DNA from 2 places in the Ruegeria sp. CDSA033 genome. Region 2 is predicted to be linked to the other one. Evidence: riboswitches for the same ligand, from Rfam matches in the RefSeq annotation. Region 2 holds a riboswitch; the other holds the start of a gene.
The links. Region 2 has a riboswitch for thiamine pyrophosphate ahead of thiD (bifunctional hydroxymethylpyrimidine kinase/phosphomethylpyrimidine kinase). Riboswitches for the same ligand answer to the same signal wherever they lie in the genome.
Positions count from the first base shown of each region.

Region 1: linked by a shared signal. The riboswitch ahead of thiB (thiamine ABC transporter substrate binding subunit) and the one ahead of thiD (bifunctional hydroxymethylpyrimidine kinase/phosphomethylpyrimidine kinase) in region 2 are both predicted to bind thiamine pyrophosphate.

Region 1 is NZ_JBXWQI010000025.1:6,051-13,778, forward strand. It holds gene AC2FLA_RS20265 (thiamine/thiamine pyrophosphate ABC transporter permease ThiP) at 1-1,028, opposite strand, end outside; gene thiB (thiamine ABC transporter substrate binding subunit) at 1,004-1,984, opposite strand; TPP riboswitch at 2,018-2,123, opposite strand; gene AC2FLA_RS20275 (ArsB/NhaD family transporter) at 2,261-3,625, opposite strand; gene AC2FLA_RS20280 (CBS domain-containing protein) at 3,650-4,138, opposite strand; gene AC2FLA_RS20285 (enoyl-CoA hydratase) at 4,459-5,223, opposite strand; gene AC2FLA_RS20290 (HalD/BesD family halogenase) at 5,700-6,485, shown strand; gene AC2FLA_RS20295 (zinc ABC transporter substrate-binding protein) at 6,721-7,728, opposite strand, start outside.
Region 2 is NZ_JBXWQI010000003.1:267,831-275,558, forward strand. It holds gene AC2FLA_RS06405 (ABC transporter substrate-binding protein) at 1-286, opposite strand, end outside; gene AC2FLA_RS06410 (HesA/MoeB/ThiF family protein) at 307-1,269, opposite strand; gene AC2FLA_RS06415 (thiamine phosphate synthase) at 1,266-1,862, opposite strand; gene AC2FLA_RS06420 (thiazole synthase) at 1,859-2,623, opposite strand; gene thiS (sulfur carrier protein ThiS) at 2,627-2,821, opposite strand; gene AC2FLA_RS06430 (FAD-dependent oxidoreductase) at 2,805-3,782, opposite strand; gene thiD (bifunctional hydroxymethylpyrimidine kinase/phosphomethylpyrimidine kinase) at 3,779-4,582, opposite strand; TPP riboswitch at 4,628-4,733, opposite strand; gene dnaJ (molecular chaperone DnaJ) at 4,863-6,017, opposite strand; gene dnaK (molecular chaperone DnaK) at 6,092-7,728, opposite strand, start outside.

The DNA of each region.
Region 1 (7,728 bases), on a different contig from region 2:
ACAGCGGTGGCCATAGGCAAAGCAAGCAAAAGCAGGACTGCGGTGCTTGCAGCGGCAACAAGGACCGAGATCAGCGCGGCCCGAAAAACGATTGCAGGCATGTCAAACAACCCGGCAGCTCCCGAAATTACGACCGATGCTAAAGGAAGCAGCAAAAAGACGGCCGCTGCGACGATCCAGAATACATCTATCATCGGCGCACCCCCGTCCCAGCGGCGCAAGGCGCGATCAAGGCCTGTTCCAAAACCGTCCCCGCGCGAAAACTTCAGCGCCACTAAAGCGGTCGCAGCTGTCAGGGCAAGTTGCAGGGCGGATAACAGCGCGGCGCGGCCCAGGTCGAAATCGTAGGTAAAAGCCTGATAGATTGCCAATTCGATCGTTGTAGCCCGTGGCCCTCCGCCCAAGGTGAGGGCAACGGCGAAGCTGGTCAGGCAGATGGCGAAGATTACTGCAAGAACCCCGGGCAGGGTCCGTTTGAGCATGGGCATCTCGATCAGTCGAAACATGGCCATGCCATTGCAGCCCAGTTGTGCGGCCAGGCGAAACCGTTCGGCAGGAATTTCCTGCCAGGCTTGCAACACAAGGCGCGTGGCCAGGGGCAGGTTGAAAAACACATGCGCCAGTACGACCCCATGCAAGCCGTAAATGCGTATGGGCGGCAGGCCGAAAATGCCAAGGATGTCCGAGATCCATCCCGACCGGCCAAAGACTTGCAGCAGACCCAGAATGGCAACGATGACCGGCAGGATGAAGGGCGCGCCCAAAAGCGCAATTAAAGCCCGTCGGCCGGGGAACCTCCGACGTGCCAAAGCCCGCGCAATCGGCACGGCCAACACCACGCTGAACAATGCGGACAGCGTGGCTTGGGTCAGCGTGAACCGCAGCGCAGCCCAGTCGGCGGGACTGAATCCGCCGCTGGTTTCAGCACGCAGCGCAACCGCCGCAAGGGTGCCCAGGATCAGCGCGGCGACCAGAGCCGCCGCACCGATACCGGGCCATGGGCTTACTGGCTGAGCGCGTTCTGCCATTCTGCCAGGGCCTGATCCCGCACGGCGGCGGCTTCATCGGGAGAGAACAGAAGCGACTTTGCCGGCACTGTCAGGGTGTCGAACCCTTTCGGTAACCCTTCTGCCGGGGTTACGGCCGGGTACATCCAGTTGGTTGTTGGAATGATCTGCTGGAACGCGTCTGAGACCATGAACTGCAAAAACTGATCCGCCAGATCGGCCTGATCTGTTGCGGCCAGTTTTGCAGCGACTTCAACCTGCAAGTAATTGCCTTCGTCGAAAGCTGACGCGGCTTTGCTGCCGTCATCCTCGGCGATCAGGTGATAGGCCGGAGATGTGGTGTAACTGAGAACCATGTCCGACTCGCCCTCAAGGAACAGGCCGTATGCCTCGGACCAACCTTTGGTGACCGTCACGATGTTGTCGGAAAGATCGGCCCAAATCTCTGGTGCTTCGTCACCATAAGCTGCTTTGACCCACATCAGCAGACCCAGACCGGGCGTGGACGAGCGAGGGTCCTGGATGATGATCTTGGTGTCGCTGTCCGCCAGCTCCCGGAAGTTCGCTGGCGCTGTCGCATCCGCTTTGTGAACAAAGGCGAAGTAGCCCCAGTCATACGGGGTGAACGTGTCATCGGACCACTCGATCGGCAGTGCGAAGTCGGCTGAGACGGAATTGGGCGCAAACAGGCCGGTTTCCCGGGCCGATGCAATTAGATTGGTGTCCAATCCAAGAACGACGTCCGCGTCAGAGTTTTCACCCTCAAGCCGGACACGCGACAAAAGCGCGGCACCATCTTCAACGCCAACAAGGTTCAGTTTGCAGTCGCAGACCGCTTCAAAAGCTTCTTTGACCTGCGGGCCGGGGCCCCAGTCAGATACAAAGCTGTCATAGGTGTAAACGGTAAGCTGAGGCTTGTCGGCGGCGATAGCCGAAGTTGCACTCAGAAGTCCCGCAGCAATTAGCAGATGTTTCATGTCATCCTCCATTGCGGCGAGAGGGCAAGGATGGATGAAACCGAAACCCTTCCCTCCGCCGGTTCTAGCCGGTTCAGGTTCTACGGGTTCGCTTGTTAAGCATCTCAGCGCGGCGGGCCGTGCTCCCCGAGGTGAGGCCGTCACTAAGGAGGATTGGCTAGAAAGACAACCAAATTCGGTGCCTCAGCGCGGTGCGTGTCGCATGCGGGCAAGTAAACCTGTCCGGAGTCGGACGCCCTTTGAACCTGTAATACGTTTGGTTCAAAGGGCCACAGGTCAGAAGTAACGCAGCCAAATATAGACGTTCGCGATCATCAGGGTCAGGATCATGATCGGGAATGCAATTTTGGCGAAGGCGATGAAGCCGATGGGCTGCTTGGCCTTTTCCGCAAAAGCAGCCACCGTAAGGTTGGCGCTTGCCCCCAACAGTGTACCGTTGCCGCCCAGACAGGCGCCAAGCGCCAGCGACCACCACAAGGGTTCAATCGCGTCTTCGCCGCCAAATGTATCCGCGGTGGATTCGATCAGAGGGATCATCGTTGCCACAAACGGGATGTTGTCCAGAATGGCCGACAGGATGCCAGAGGCCCAGAAGATGAAGAACGCGGTCCACATCATGTCGCCTTGGGTCAGCTCCAGCACTTTCTCACCGAAGAATGCCAGCAGTCCAACATGTTCGACACCGGCAACGATGACGAACAGCCCACCGAAGAAAAAGATCGTGACCCATTCGACTTCGCCAAAGATGTGGTGAACCGACTCGGACTGCTCTTCGCCGCTTTGATGTCCGTAAGCCAACAGCATCAACAGGCCTGCACCGGCCAACGCTGACGTACCCGGCTGAATGCCGTAGCTGTGCCCCAGCGTGAACCCCAGCAAAACCAGAGCCAAAACGGCCAGAGACTTGATCATCAAGACAACATCAGTGACCGCTTCGGATTCGTTGAACCCCATAATCCGATCGCTGGCCGATTTCGGAATGCGGGCCAGTTCCTTGCGGTTCATAAGGTAAATAATGCCGGTCAGGACAACCAGACATATGGCCGAGATAGGCGCCAGGTTCACCACGAAATCGTTGAAGCTCAGCCCTGCGGCCGAGCCAATGATGATGTTGGGCGGGTCACCGATCAGCGTCGCTGTTCCCCCCACGTTCGAGGCCAGGATCTCGGCGACAAAGAACGGGAACACACGCGTTTCTAGGGCTTCAGTGATCAGCAGCGTAATCGGGGCGATCAGCAAAACGGTCGTTACGTTGTCCAGCAGGGCCGAAAACACCGCCGTAATCAGCGTCAGCATGATCAGGATGCCGGTTGGATTGGCTTTCACCGCTTTTGCGGCCTTGATCGCTACGTATTGGAACAATCCGCATTTGCTGGTGATCCCCACGATGACCATCATGCCGATAAGTAGTGCCAGAGTGTTGGCGTCCACACCCGCCACGGCCTGTTCCTGATTGATGATGCCAAACAGGACCATCAGGGACGCGCCCAGCATCGTCAAAATGGCGCGGTTGACCTTTTCTGTGATCAGGACCGCATACACCAAAATCAGAATTCCGGTCGCGATCCAAAGCGGATCAATGCCCAATAGTTGTGGAACAGAGAGAGCGGCCTCTCCGTGTGACGTCGAATGCGTAGTCAAAGTTTTAGTCCGGTTTGTATAGGGTTAGCTGAGTGCGCGATCCAAAAGCGAGTTGGCGCTTACGGTGCCAACGAAACGGTTGGTTTCGGGCTCAACAAGAATCACGTGCCGTTTGTATTTGTAGATCAGGAAGATACCTTCCATCACTGGCGTGTCGGGTGCAGCAACGGGGATGTTCGAGGGCCTCGACATGTTGTCGCGAACCTTTTCGGTCTTCAGCCGCTCCATCTGTTGTTCGAAATCATCCCGCGTCAGGTTCATGAAGCTGAGCGAGTCGATCGCGACGCGCGACGCATCATCATTCAGACCGATTGTCGCCGCTTTCGGCAGGATCAGTTTCAGCAGCGTTGGGGCAGTAAAGACGCCAACATAAGTTCCGTCTTCAGCCACGACAGGCAGAAATCGTGCCCGGCTGCCCCTGATGATGTTGAAGGCCGTGGCGATGCTTTCATCCGGCAGAATGGTCTTTTGTACCTCAGACGGTACCATCACGTCATAGCAGGTTAGGCCCATGCTTTTCCTCTGACTTCACGCGGCTATCGGGTGAAACGCCATCCAACAGCCACAGGGCACGCCCTATTTCGGCTTGTTAAAGCGTGTCAGGGCGAATCAAAATTTGTTGATGCGCACTGATTCCATTGCCGGGCGGAATTGACCAGCCCGGTAATGAAATTAAGTCGATATCCTTCCGTTATTCGCCATGTAGGCCAATAACGGAAGGTTGGTTTCAGCTTGGGCTTGCGTCAGTGGCGTTTTGTGCCTCAGTTTCCGTTTCCGAAATAGTCGGGGCTGCCTTCGAGGCGAGGAAAGCCGTAGTCCCTCAAAGGCGCGGGTCAGCTGTAATTCGGTGCGCGTTTTTGCAGTTTGGCCGCAACGCTTTCGGCGAAATCCGGGGATTGTAGCTGCGCGGCAAAAATCTTGATTTCCGCGGCCATGTGTCCGGCCACTTTGTCACGCTGATTGCGGATCAGGGCCTTTGACTGTTTGAGCGCTACCGGGGATGAGGCTGCAATGGCTTTTGCGATCTCCTGGACTTTGCTCATCAACTCCCCGTCGGCAAAGACGCGCCCGACCAACCCATGGTTCAGGGCTTCGGATGCCGTCAGAACCCGCCCGGCCAGCAAGACGTCATTGGCGACAGCCATACCGAGGGACGCAGGCAGCAACATCGAAGAACCGGCCTCGGGAACCAGACCCAGTTGGACAAATGGAGCGCTGAATGTAGCGCTGTTCGCGGAATAGACCAGATCGCAGTGCAGCAGCATGGTCAGACCAACACCAATTGCAGATCCGTTGACTGCGGCGATCAGGGGTTTCGGACAATCCCGGATCGCATTCAGGAACCGAATAATCGGATTTTCAGCGTCACCCGCCGGAAGGCCCCCTGTCATAAAGTCCTGCAGATCATTTCCGGCTGTGAACATATCGCCTTCACCAGTGATGACCAGCGCCCGGGCTTGATCGGTTTGACCGTATTCTTCGATGGCTTCAGCTATCGCGGTATACATGGCAAAAGTGATCGCGTTTTTCTTGTCTGTGCGAGAAATCGTGACTGTGGTGACGCGATCCTGAGTGCTGACGATGATATGTTCGCTCATGGCGTTATTCCTTGGATGTCCGGCGGAATTTGTGCCGCGTCGGCTGTGGGTTTCCTGCATGTGGGCAAGTTCGTATGCGGGCAAATAGCCTGCGTCAACAAGTCAGGGCGGTTACCTCACGTCGCCGGGCGAGTGTGCCAGATTGATCCCCACTGCTGAATTCAGTGGTGCCTTAACTTTGCAGCGCCGTTACGAATTTTTTTTACATCTGGTGGAGATCTACGTCTTTTTGCGTAAGCTATCCGGTAACCCTGCCGCAAAGGGATCGGCGACATGCTCATCCTGATGAGGGTCTTCGACTTATAATCCATCGCCGCCATTTCTACTGAACAAGCGCCCCCAGGAACAGGCGCTTTCCGCCGGGCAATCCGTTTCCGGTCAGAGCTTTTGAAATTCTTATTCTCCCCAAAAAGGCTATCCATTGATAAAACCATGTTTCAAGCCCTGCTCAGGATAACAGGAAGGGAGGGTCGAAGATGCGTGATGTCTTAAACTTGGATTTGTATCCACTGGACCAGCCAGGCAGCATGGCCTGGCACAGCCTGATCGAACGCTGCAAAGCCGATCTTTCTGAGAATGGACTATTCAACTTGCCTGGCTTTGTTCGCGACAGCGCACTGGAATCGGCGGTGTCTGAGCTGCAACCGGTTTTTGCCGAAGAGGCTTTTGTCCATGCACGACGGCACAACATCTATTTCAGGAAGTCTATCGAGGGCCTCGGCAGCGGCCATCCGGCCCTGACCCAATTTGAGACGTCTAACAGGACGATTTGTGCGGATCAGATGGGGCAAGCCTTTGTGATCCGCCTGTACGAATGGCCGCCATTTGCGCAGTTTCTGGCTGCGGTCATGGAAAAGCCAAAGCTTTTTGTGATGGATGATCCGCTGGCCCGCGTGAACGTCATGGCTTACTCAGCCGGGCAGGCCCTGAACTGGCATTTCGACAGGTCCGAATTCACCACAACGCTGCTGTTGCAAGCGCCATCTGCGGGAGGTGAATTCGAGTACGAAAAGGACCTGCGTAGTGATGACAACCCGAATTACGATAGGGTGGCAGAATTGCTGCAAGGCCGGCGCAAGCCCACGCTCATGAAACTGCAGCCGGGGATTTTGAACATCTTCAAAGGCAAAAACACGGCGCACCGCGTTTCGCCTGTTCAAGGCGACCGCGACCGCATGATCGCCGTGTTTTCCTTTTATGATCGGCCAAACGTTCAGTTCACAAACGAAGAACGCATCGGGTTTTACGGGCGCGCGTCGTGAGCCGGGATTGCGCATGCCTGACCGGTAACCAGTGTCCGGATCGTTGATTCCGACACCGCTGCAGCCTCCGACTGCGTCGTTCTGTTGGGAATTCTAGAAGACATCTGGCTGAGTTTCCAAGCGAGCGCATGCCGCGAGCACCGAAACGAAAAACAAGTTTCCGAGATGCCTTGGTGTCCCTGGCGATGTTCAGCCCGCTCTGGATTTCCATACCAAAACGGGCTGCCCGATCAGATCATAGGCATTCCGCCAATGTTATTGCGATGTTCCGGATCATTTGCGGGTAAAGCTCAGCCCCGGGTTCAAGATCAGAACCTAGCGGATCTATCACACCGGTATTCGCTTCGGTTCCGTCCAGGACAGTGGCGACGATGCCGGGGTTGAATTGCGGTTCCGACAGAACACAATTGATGCCTTCTTCGCGAATGCGCCCCTGAATCTCAGAAATCCGCGCCGGGCTTGGATCCGACGCGTCACTAAGCGAAATTGCACCCGACGCGGGGATATCGAAGGCGTTTTCGAAATACTGATAGGCATCGTGGAAGACGATGAAGTTGCTTCCGCGTACAGGTTCCAGAGTTGCACTTACTTCAGCAGAGAGGGCTGCCATCTCTTCGCGCGCAGCCGCCGCGTTTGCAAAATATGCACCCGCATTGTCCGGGTCTGCTGCGGAAAGCTGCGCGGCAATCACATTCAGCCAGGTGTCAGCGTTTTTGGGCGAAAGCCAGGCATGTGGATCATGATTGCCATGCGCGTGGTCATGGTGGTCGTCGTGTTCTGCATGATCCTCGTGATCGTGGCCTTCGCCCTCGGCATGCTCTTCGTGGTCATGATCGTCATGGCCCTCCTCTTCAGCGTGATCTTCATCGCCATGATCATGCGCCTCAAACAGCGCGTCCTCGCGGAAATCCAGTAGGACGGTGCCATTCGCTTCCAACAGGGGGGTGACCGTCGCTCCGTTGGCCAGGGTCTCGACCGCGCCTTCCATCCATGGGGTCAGGTCCTCGCCCATCCAGATTACCAAATCCGCATTCTGCAAGGCAGCCGCTTCGGAAGGGCGGAGGTTGTATTCATGCGGGGACGCGCCGGTTTGTACGATCAGGTTCGGTGTGCCAACACCTTCCATCACGCGCGCCACCAATGAGTGCACCGGTGCAATATCAACTGCAACATTTGGGACATCGGCCATCGCTGTGCCCCCCATCAACGCAGCCGTGATCGAAACAGGAAGAAGCTTTCTGGA
Region 2 (7,728 bases):
CGCGCTTCAGCGGCAGGCCTTCATGGATTTGCAGGTGAAGTTGCGGCTGGTAGGACACCGCCAGATCAGCTTGCCCGGCGGCAACCAGACGCGGAGGGGCCGATGGATCCGCGGGTGGCACAATCTCAATCTCCAGCCCCTCGTCGGCAAAGTATCCGTTCTCTTGCGCCACGATGATGGGCCCGTGGTCGGGGTTAACGAACCAGTCCAGCAGAACGGTCATCTTGTCTTCGGCCCAGGCCGGCGCGGCGGCCAGCAGGGCAATTGCTGTCATCAGCTTTTTCATATCTCGCGTATCCTTTTCGTTCACGAGGTTGAGGCCGCGACGAGAACGATCTCGCCCGGCCAATCCGGTTGCAATTTTTCGGCAGCACGCCACGCACGCAGGCCGGCGGAACAACAAAGTGCCAGCCTTTTGCTTTTGTTAGGCTCTCGTTTTACCAATTCAGAAGACCCGCGGAGCGCGTTAGGATGAATGGGTTCAGGGACCTCATCCGGGCTGCGCAACTCGATGATCAGATCATCCGTGGTCAGTTGGCAGGCCGACACAAACGGGAAGTGATGGTTGGGCTCAGGCGCATCGTCAAAGCGGAACGTGCTGCTTCGCATCGTCTGGGCATCGAACTGTACCATCTGCCCCAAGGGCGAAGGGTCCAGCCCGAGAATAACGCTCAGCGCCATTTGCGCCTTCATTGCGCCAATCATTCCGACGACGGGACCCAACACACCGGCGGTGGCACAGCTTGCACCACTGCCCGGCGCGTCGGGAAAAACCGCGCGCAAAGATGGAGCGCCGCCGCAGAAACCGCCAACATAGCCGGACAACCCCAGGACCGAGGCGCTTATCAGCGGTTTGCCCAGCGCGCGACACGTATCCGACAACGTATAGCTTGCAGCATAACTGTCTGCGCAATCGAGAATGACGTCGGCTTGTGAGACAAAGCGTTGCGAATTTAAGCTAGTTAGAGCCTGATTTTTTGTGGAGATCGTAATTTCAGAGTTTAAGGCCTGACACCGCTCAGCCGCGACTTCGGTTTTGGGACGGCCACAGTCCCCCTCGCCAAACAAGGTCTGGCGATGGAGGTTCGACAGGGCGACTTCATCCGGGTCTATGATGGTCAAATGTCCGACCCCAGCACCTGCCAGCAAAGGCAAAACCGGCGCTGCCAGCCCCCCGGCCCCCACCACAAGAACCCGCGCGCCGGATAGGCGGGCCTGTCCACGGGCGCCGACCTCCGGCAGGATCATCTGACGGGCGTAGCGGCTCATGTGGTGACCTCGATCCACGCACGTACGCGGGCTTCTGGGTCTGCATTCAAGGTGATGTCTGTCACGACTGAGACAATGTCCGCCCCGGCCTGCAACACCCCCGGCGCGCGCTCGACACTCATCCCGCCAATACCGACCAAAGGGACTTCCCCCACGCGCGCTTTCCATTCAGTGACACGCGGCAGGCCTTGTTGTTCCCATTTCATCTTTTTCAGGATCGTTGGGTAGACGGGACCAAGCGCGACATAATCGGGGGTCATGGCCAGAACACGCTCAAGCTCGTCATCGTCATGGGTCGAGACACCTAGTTTCAGCCCTGCGCGTCGGATCGCCTTCAGATCTGCGTCATCCAGATCCTCTTGTCCCAAATGAATCCAGTCGCAGCCTGCGTCGATGGCAACCTGCCAATGGTCATTCACCACCAGAACAGCCCCATGCGCACGGCACAGATCCCGCGAAACCACGATCTGTTCACGCACGACCGCATCCGCTTGGTCCTTGATCCGCAACTGCACCAGTTTCACGCCCAAGGGCAGCATCCGGCGCAGCCAGTCGGAATGGTCGAAGATTGGATAAAACCGGTCGAGGTTCATGATAAAAACGCCTTTCCAATAACAGGGGTCGAGGGTTCGGCCATATCGCGCGCTTCGATCGGGTCGGCCTGATAGGCCAATCGCCCGGCCTCGATGGCCAGCTTCATCGCCTTGGCCATTGCGGCGGGATCGCCGGCCCGTGCCACCGCGGTGTTCAGCAGAACGGCATCATACCCAAGCTCCATCGCATGTGCGGCGTGGCTGGGCAGGCCGATACCAGCGTCAATCACCAGTGGTATTTCGGGAAACTCAGCGCGCATTGCGCGCAGGGCGTATTCGTTGTTCAGACCGCGGCCCGAACCAATCGGGGCCCCCCAAGGCATCAGAACTTCACACCCCGCCGCCAAAAGGCGCTCACCCACGATCAGGTCGTCCGTGGTGTACGGAAACACCTCGAACCCGTCTTCGCTCAGAATGCGCGCGGCCTCGACCAATTGGAACACGTCGGGCTGCAGGCTGTCGGTATGCCCGATCAGTTCCAGCTTGATCCATTTGGTGTCAAACACCTCACGTGCCATATGGGCGGTGGTCACAGCCTCTTTCACCGTATGGCAACCTGCTGTGTTGGGCAGGATAAGAACGCTCAGATCGCGGATCATCTGCCAAAAGGTTTGTCCTGCGCCTGCTTCGCGTCGCAAAGATACGGTGGCCACCCCGGCCCCGCTGTCCCGAAATGCCTGTTCCAAGATTGCAGGGCTTGGATATTGCGCGGTGCCCAGCATCAGCGGGTTCGGCAGTGATGTGCCGTAGACGGTCTTCATCGCTCACCCCCCCTGCATCGGGGCGACGACTTCGATCCGATCGCCATCCTTGATTTTACGGGCCTTGCGCAGGCTCGAAGGCACAAAACCCTCGTTCACAGCCGTCGCCACCCGGCCCGAAAACCCGCATTCCTGCAAAAGGCCGGAAAGAGTTTCGGCCTGCACGTCGCGCATCTCGCCGTTAAGTACGATCTTCATCGACCATCTCCGAATGTTTGTTGTCCAACGCTAGGTCAGCCACGCCCTTGGCCAGTGCAGGGGCCAGCAAGTAGCCGTGGCGATAGAGGCCATTGGCGTAGATTGTCGGTCCCAGTCGCCGAATACGCGGCAGGTTGTCGGGGAAAGCGGGACGCAGATCGACGCCGATTTCCAACACTTCAGCCTCGCCAAAGGCGGGGTTCAGGGCGTAGGCTGCGCTCAGCAACTCAAGCATCGAGCGTGCGGTAATTCGGCTGCTATCCTCGGATTCGATCATTGTCGCGCCCAGCATGTAGACGCCGTCGCCGCGTGGAACGATATACAGCGGCACGCGTGGATGAAGCAGGCGTATAGGCCGGGTCAGTGTCACGTCTGGGCACCGTATCACCAGCATCTCACCCTTCACGCCGCGCAAGTCCTGCAGATATTCGCGCGCGTGCAGACCTCGGCAATCAATGGCGTTGTCCAATCCCGTCGGAGCGCGCGCATGATGGAATTCAACACCGTGATCCTGAAGCTGGTGTGACAGATCCAACAAGGCTTGACGCGGGTTCAAATAGGCCTCGGCATCAAAGTAGAGACCCTTTCCGAAACCGTGAAGATAAGGCTCTAATTCGGCGATTTCGCCGGTATCAACTTCGGAAAACCCCTCAGTTCTGCGGGCGAAACGACGCAGATCCGGCAGGTCCCGTGGGTTAGCAACAACCAGTGTGCCGCGCCTGTGGACCTGAGTTCGCTTGGCCCACCAGTCGATTGCCAATTGCCCCAGACGCAGGACAGGTTCCTCCGCGTTTTCATACTCGCACCACGGTGCCAACATTCCGCCCGCCCACCAGGAGCAGCCATGCGGCCCTGGTCCACCGCCGGGATCAAACACCTGAACCTTGGCCCCGCGCGCGACAAGTTCGGACGCGACGGCCAACCCGGCCACACCTGCCCCTATGATCGACCAGACGGTCACGCGGGCCAAACCTGATGGAAGTGATGAACAGGTCCGTGACCTTGCCCGATGTTTAAAGCATCGGCCTGAGCGATGGCGCCCTGCAGATAGTCATGTGCTTGCGCCACGGCTTGGGTTAGCGAAAGGCCCTTAGCCAACCCGGCCGCTATGGATGAGGACAGGGTGCATCCGGTTCCGTGGGTGTTGCGGGTCTGTCGGCGCGGCGCTTGAAACTGAGCAATCACGCCCGAATGTGAGATCAATATGTCATGGCAGATGTCACCCTTGCCGTGACCGCCCTTCATCAGAACCGCACCAGCGCCAAGTGCACACAGATCTTGCCCTTGTGCGATCATCTGTTCGAGGCTGTCCGCAGACTCAGAGCCCAGCAGGCAGGCTGCTTCGGGCAGGTTTGGCGTTAACACGGTCGCGCGCGGCAACAATACGTCGCGCAGGGTTTGCACCGCCTCTTCTGCCAACAACGCATCGCCGGATTTCGCAATCATGACCGGATCCAAAACTACCGGCCCGTCAAATTCGGCGATACTGTCTGCGACACATTGGATGATCTGAGGGGTCGCCAGCATTCCAATCTTGATCGCGCCAACATCCAGGTCGGTCAGAACAGCCTCGATCTGGGCTGCAATGACGTCCACAGGGATGCCATGCACCGCCGTAACTGCGCGAGTATTCTGCGCCGTCACTGCGGTAATCACACTGGCACCGTAGACGCCAAGCGCCGACATGGCCTTGAGGTCTGCCTGAATTCCAGCCCCTCCGCCGCTGTCAGATCCTGCGATTGTTAAGGCAATGGGTGCCATGTCGTTGCTCCAGTTCAAAATGGGCAACGGGCATGGAAAACGTCTAAGCACTATAAGACCGTTCCCTACGCCGGTATTGCCCGGATCAGGTTCGATGGGTTAGCGCATTCACGCCTCTCAGCCCCCAAACAGGGCACCCCAACGGTTGGGGCGACACTCTCAGGGGATGGCGGGGGAATCAAGGGCCAATTTTGGTGCAGATTACGGTCAAACTGGACTTATAAAATGCAAAAGCCGGCCTCAATGGACCGGCTTTTGTTTGATGTTCAGGTGTTCAGGTTCAGCCCTTCATACCGTCCCAAAATGACTTGACGGACGAGAAAAAGCTTTTTGATTCCGGATGGTTATCTTCGCCCAGATCGTCGAACTCACGCAGCAGCTCTTTTTGACGGCTGGTCAGATTGACCGGGGTTTCGACGGCCAGTTCGATGAACATATCGCCAACGCCACCGCCGCGAAGGGCGGGCATGCCTTTGCTGCGCAAGCGCATCTGACGTCCTGACTGGCTGCCAGCCGGAATTTGCACGCGACCCCGGCCACCGTCGATAGTGGGCACTTCGATCGAACCGCCCAGCGCTGCCTTGGCCATGCTGACCGGAACGCGGCAATACAGGTTTACGCTGTCGCGCTCGAACAGCTTGTGGTCCGAAACTTCGACAAAAATATACAGGTCGCCCGGAGGACCACCGCGCATCCCGGCCTCACCTTCGCCCGCAAGACGGATGCGTGTGCCGGTTTCGACACCAGCCGGAATGTTGACCGACAGAGCGCGTTCTTTTTCGACGCGCCCGGCGCCGCCGCATGATTTACAGGGGTTCTTGATAATTTGACCCAAACCCGAACAGGTCGGACACGACCGTTCAACTGTGAAAAAGCCCTGTTGCGCCCGCACTTTTCCCATGCCCGAACAGGTCGGGCAGGTTGTGGGCTCAACCCCGCCTTCCGCACCCGAGCCGTCACAGGCCGAGCAGGCCACGGCAGCAGGCACGTTGATCGTCTTTTGCAGACCAGAGAATGCTTCTTCCAGGCTTACACGCAGGTTGTAACGCAGGTCTGACCCTCGCGCGGCCCGACGACCACCCCCGGTAGCACCGCGCTGACCACCCATAAAATCGCCGAACAGGTCATCGAACACGTCCGAGAAGGCGCTGGAGAAATCGCCCTGCCCGCCAAATCCGCCGCCGGGGCGGCCACCGCCGCCCATACCGTTTTCAAACGCGGCATGACCAAAACGGTCATACGCGGCCTTTTTTTCGGCATCGCGCAAGACGTCGTAAGCTTCGTTCGCTTCTTTGAACTGAGCCTCGGAATCCGGGTTGTCCTTGTTACGGTCGGGATGCAATTCCTTGGCTTTCGTGCGAAAACCTTTCTTGATCTCGTCCGCTGATGCGCCCTTGGACACGCCGAGCACATCATAGTAGTCGCGTTTTGACATCAGTATTTCCTTCTGCCGCAACGTAATCGGGCCGGCCCGGTGACCGGACCGGCCCGAATTGGCCCGGTTTCCCGTTACTTACGCTTTTCGTCGTCAAGATCTTCGAATTCGGCATCGACGATATCGTCTTCACCAGCCGGAGCAGCATCCGCCGCCGCAGGCTCATCCTCGGTCTCTTCAGACTGCGCCTTGTAGATGGCTTCGCCCAGCTTCATGGCGGCTTCGGTCACGTTCTGAATGCCTGACTTGATCTTGTCGGCATTCTCGGTTTCCAGCTCGTCCTTCAGCGCGACAATCGCCAGCTCGATGGCTTCGATGGTGGTCGGGTCGACCTTGTCGGCATGCTCTTCCATCGACTTCTCGGTCGAGTGGATGAGGCTTTCCGCCTGGTTCTTTGCCTCGATCAGCTCGCGGCGTTCCTTGTCCGCCTCGGCGTTCTCTTCGGCGTCCTTGACCATCTTGTCGATATCTTCGTCCGACAGACCACCCGATGCCTGGATGGTGATCTTCTGCTCTTTGCCGGTGCCTTTGTCCTTGGCCGAAACCGAGACAATGCCGTTGGCGTCGATGTCAAAAGTCACCTCGATCTGAGGCATGCCGCGCGGTGCGGGCGGGATATCTTCAAGGTTGAACTGACCGAGGATCTTGTTATCCGCAGCCATTTCGCGCTCACCCTGGAAACAGCGGATGGTCACAGCGTTCTGGTTGTCTTCGGCGGTCGAGAAGACCTGAGATTTTTTCGTCGGGATCGTGGTGTTACGGTCGATAAGACGAGTGAACACGCCACCAAGCGTCTCGATACCCAGCGAAAGCGGGGTTACGTCCAGCAGAACCACGTCTTTGACGTCACCCTGCAGAACACCGGCCTGAATGGCGGCGCCCATGGCAACAACTTCGTCCGGGTTCACACCCTTGTGCGGTTCTTTGCCAAAGAATTTGGTGACCTCTTCGATCACCTTCGGCATGCGGGTCATACCACCGACCAGAACAACCTCATCAATGTCGCCTGCCGACAGACCCGCGTCTTTCAATGCGGCCTGACAGGGTTTCATCGACTTCTTGATCAGATCGCCGACCAGCGATTCCAGCTTGGCACGGGTCAGTTTCATGACCATGTGCAGCGGCTGACCGTTGGCGCCCATCGAGATGAACGGCTGGTTGATCTCAGTCTGCGAGGTCGAAGACAGTTCGATCTTGGCTTTTTCAGCGGCTTCTTTCAGACGCTGCAGGGCCATCTTGTCGCTGGACAGATCGACACCGTGTTCCTTTTTGAACTCATCCGCCAGGTAGTTGACGATGCGCATGTCAAAGTCTTCACCACCCAGGAAGGTGTCACCGTTGGTCGATTTGACCTCGAACAGGCCGTCGTCGATTTCCAGAATGGTCACGTCGAAAGTACCGCCACCAAGGTCATAGACCGCGATGGTTTGGGTTTCTTCTTTGTCCAGGCCATAGGCCAGCGCAGCCGCTGTCGGTTCGTTGATGATCCGCAGCACTTCCAGACCGGCGATTTTGCCTGCGTCTTTGGTGGCCTGACGCTGGGCGTCATTGAAATACGCGGGAACGGTGATGACCGCCTGCGTGACTTCTTCACCCAGATAGCTCTCGGCGGTTTCCTTCATCTTGCCCAGAGTGAAGGCCGAAATCTGGCTTGGGGAGTATTTTTCACCGCGGGCTTCCACCCACGCGTCACCGTTGCCGCCATCCACGA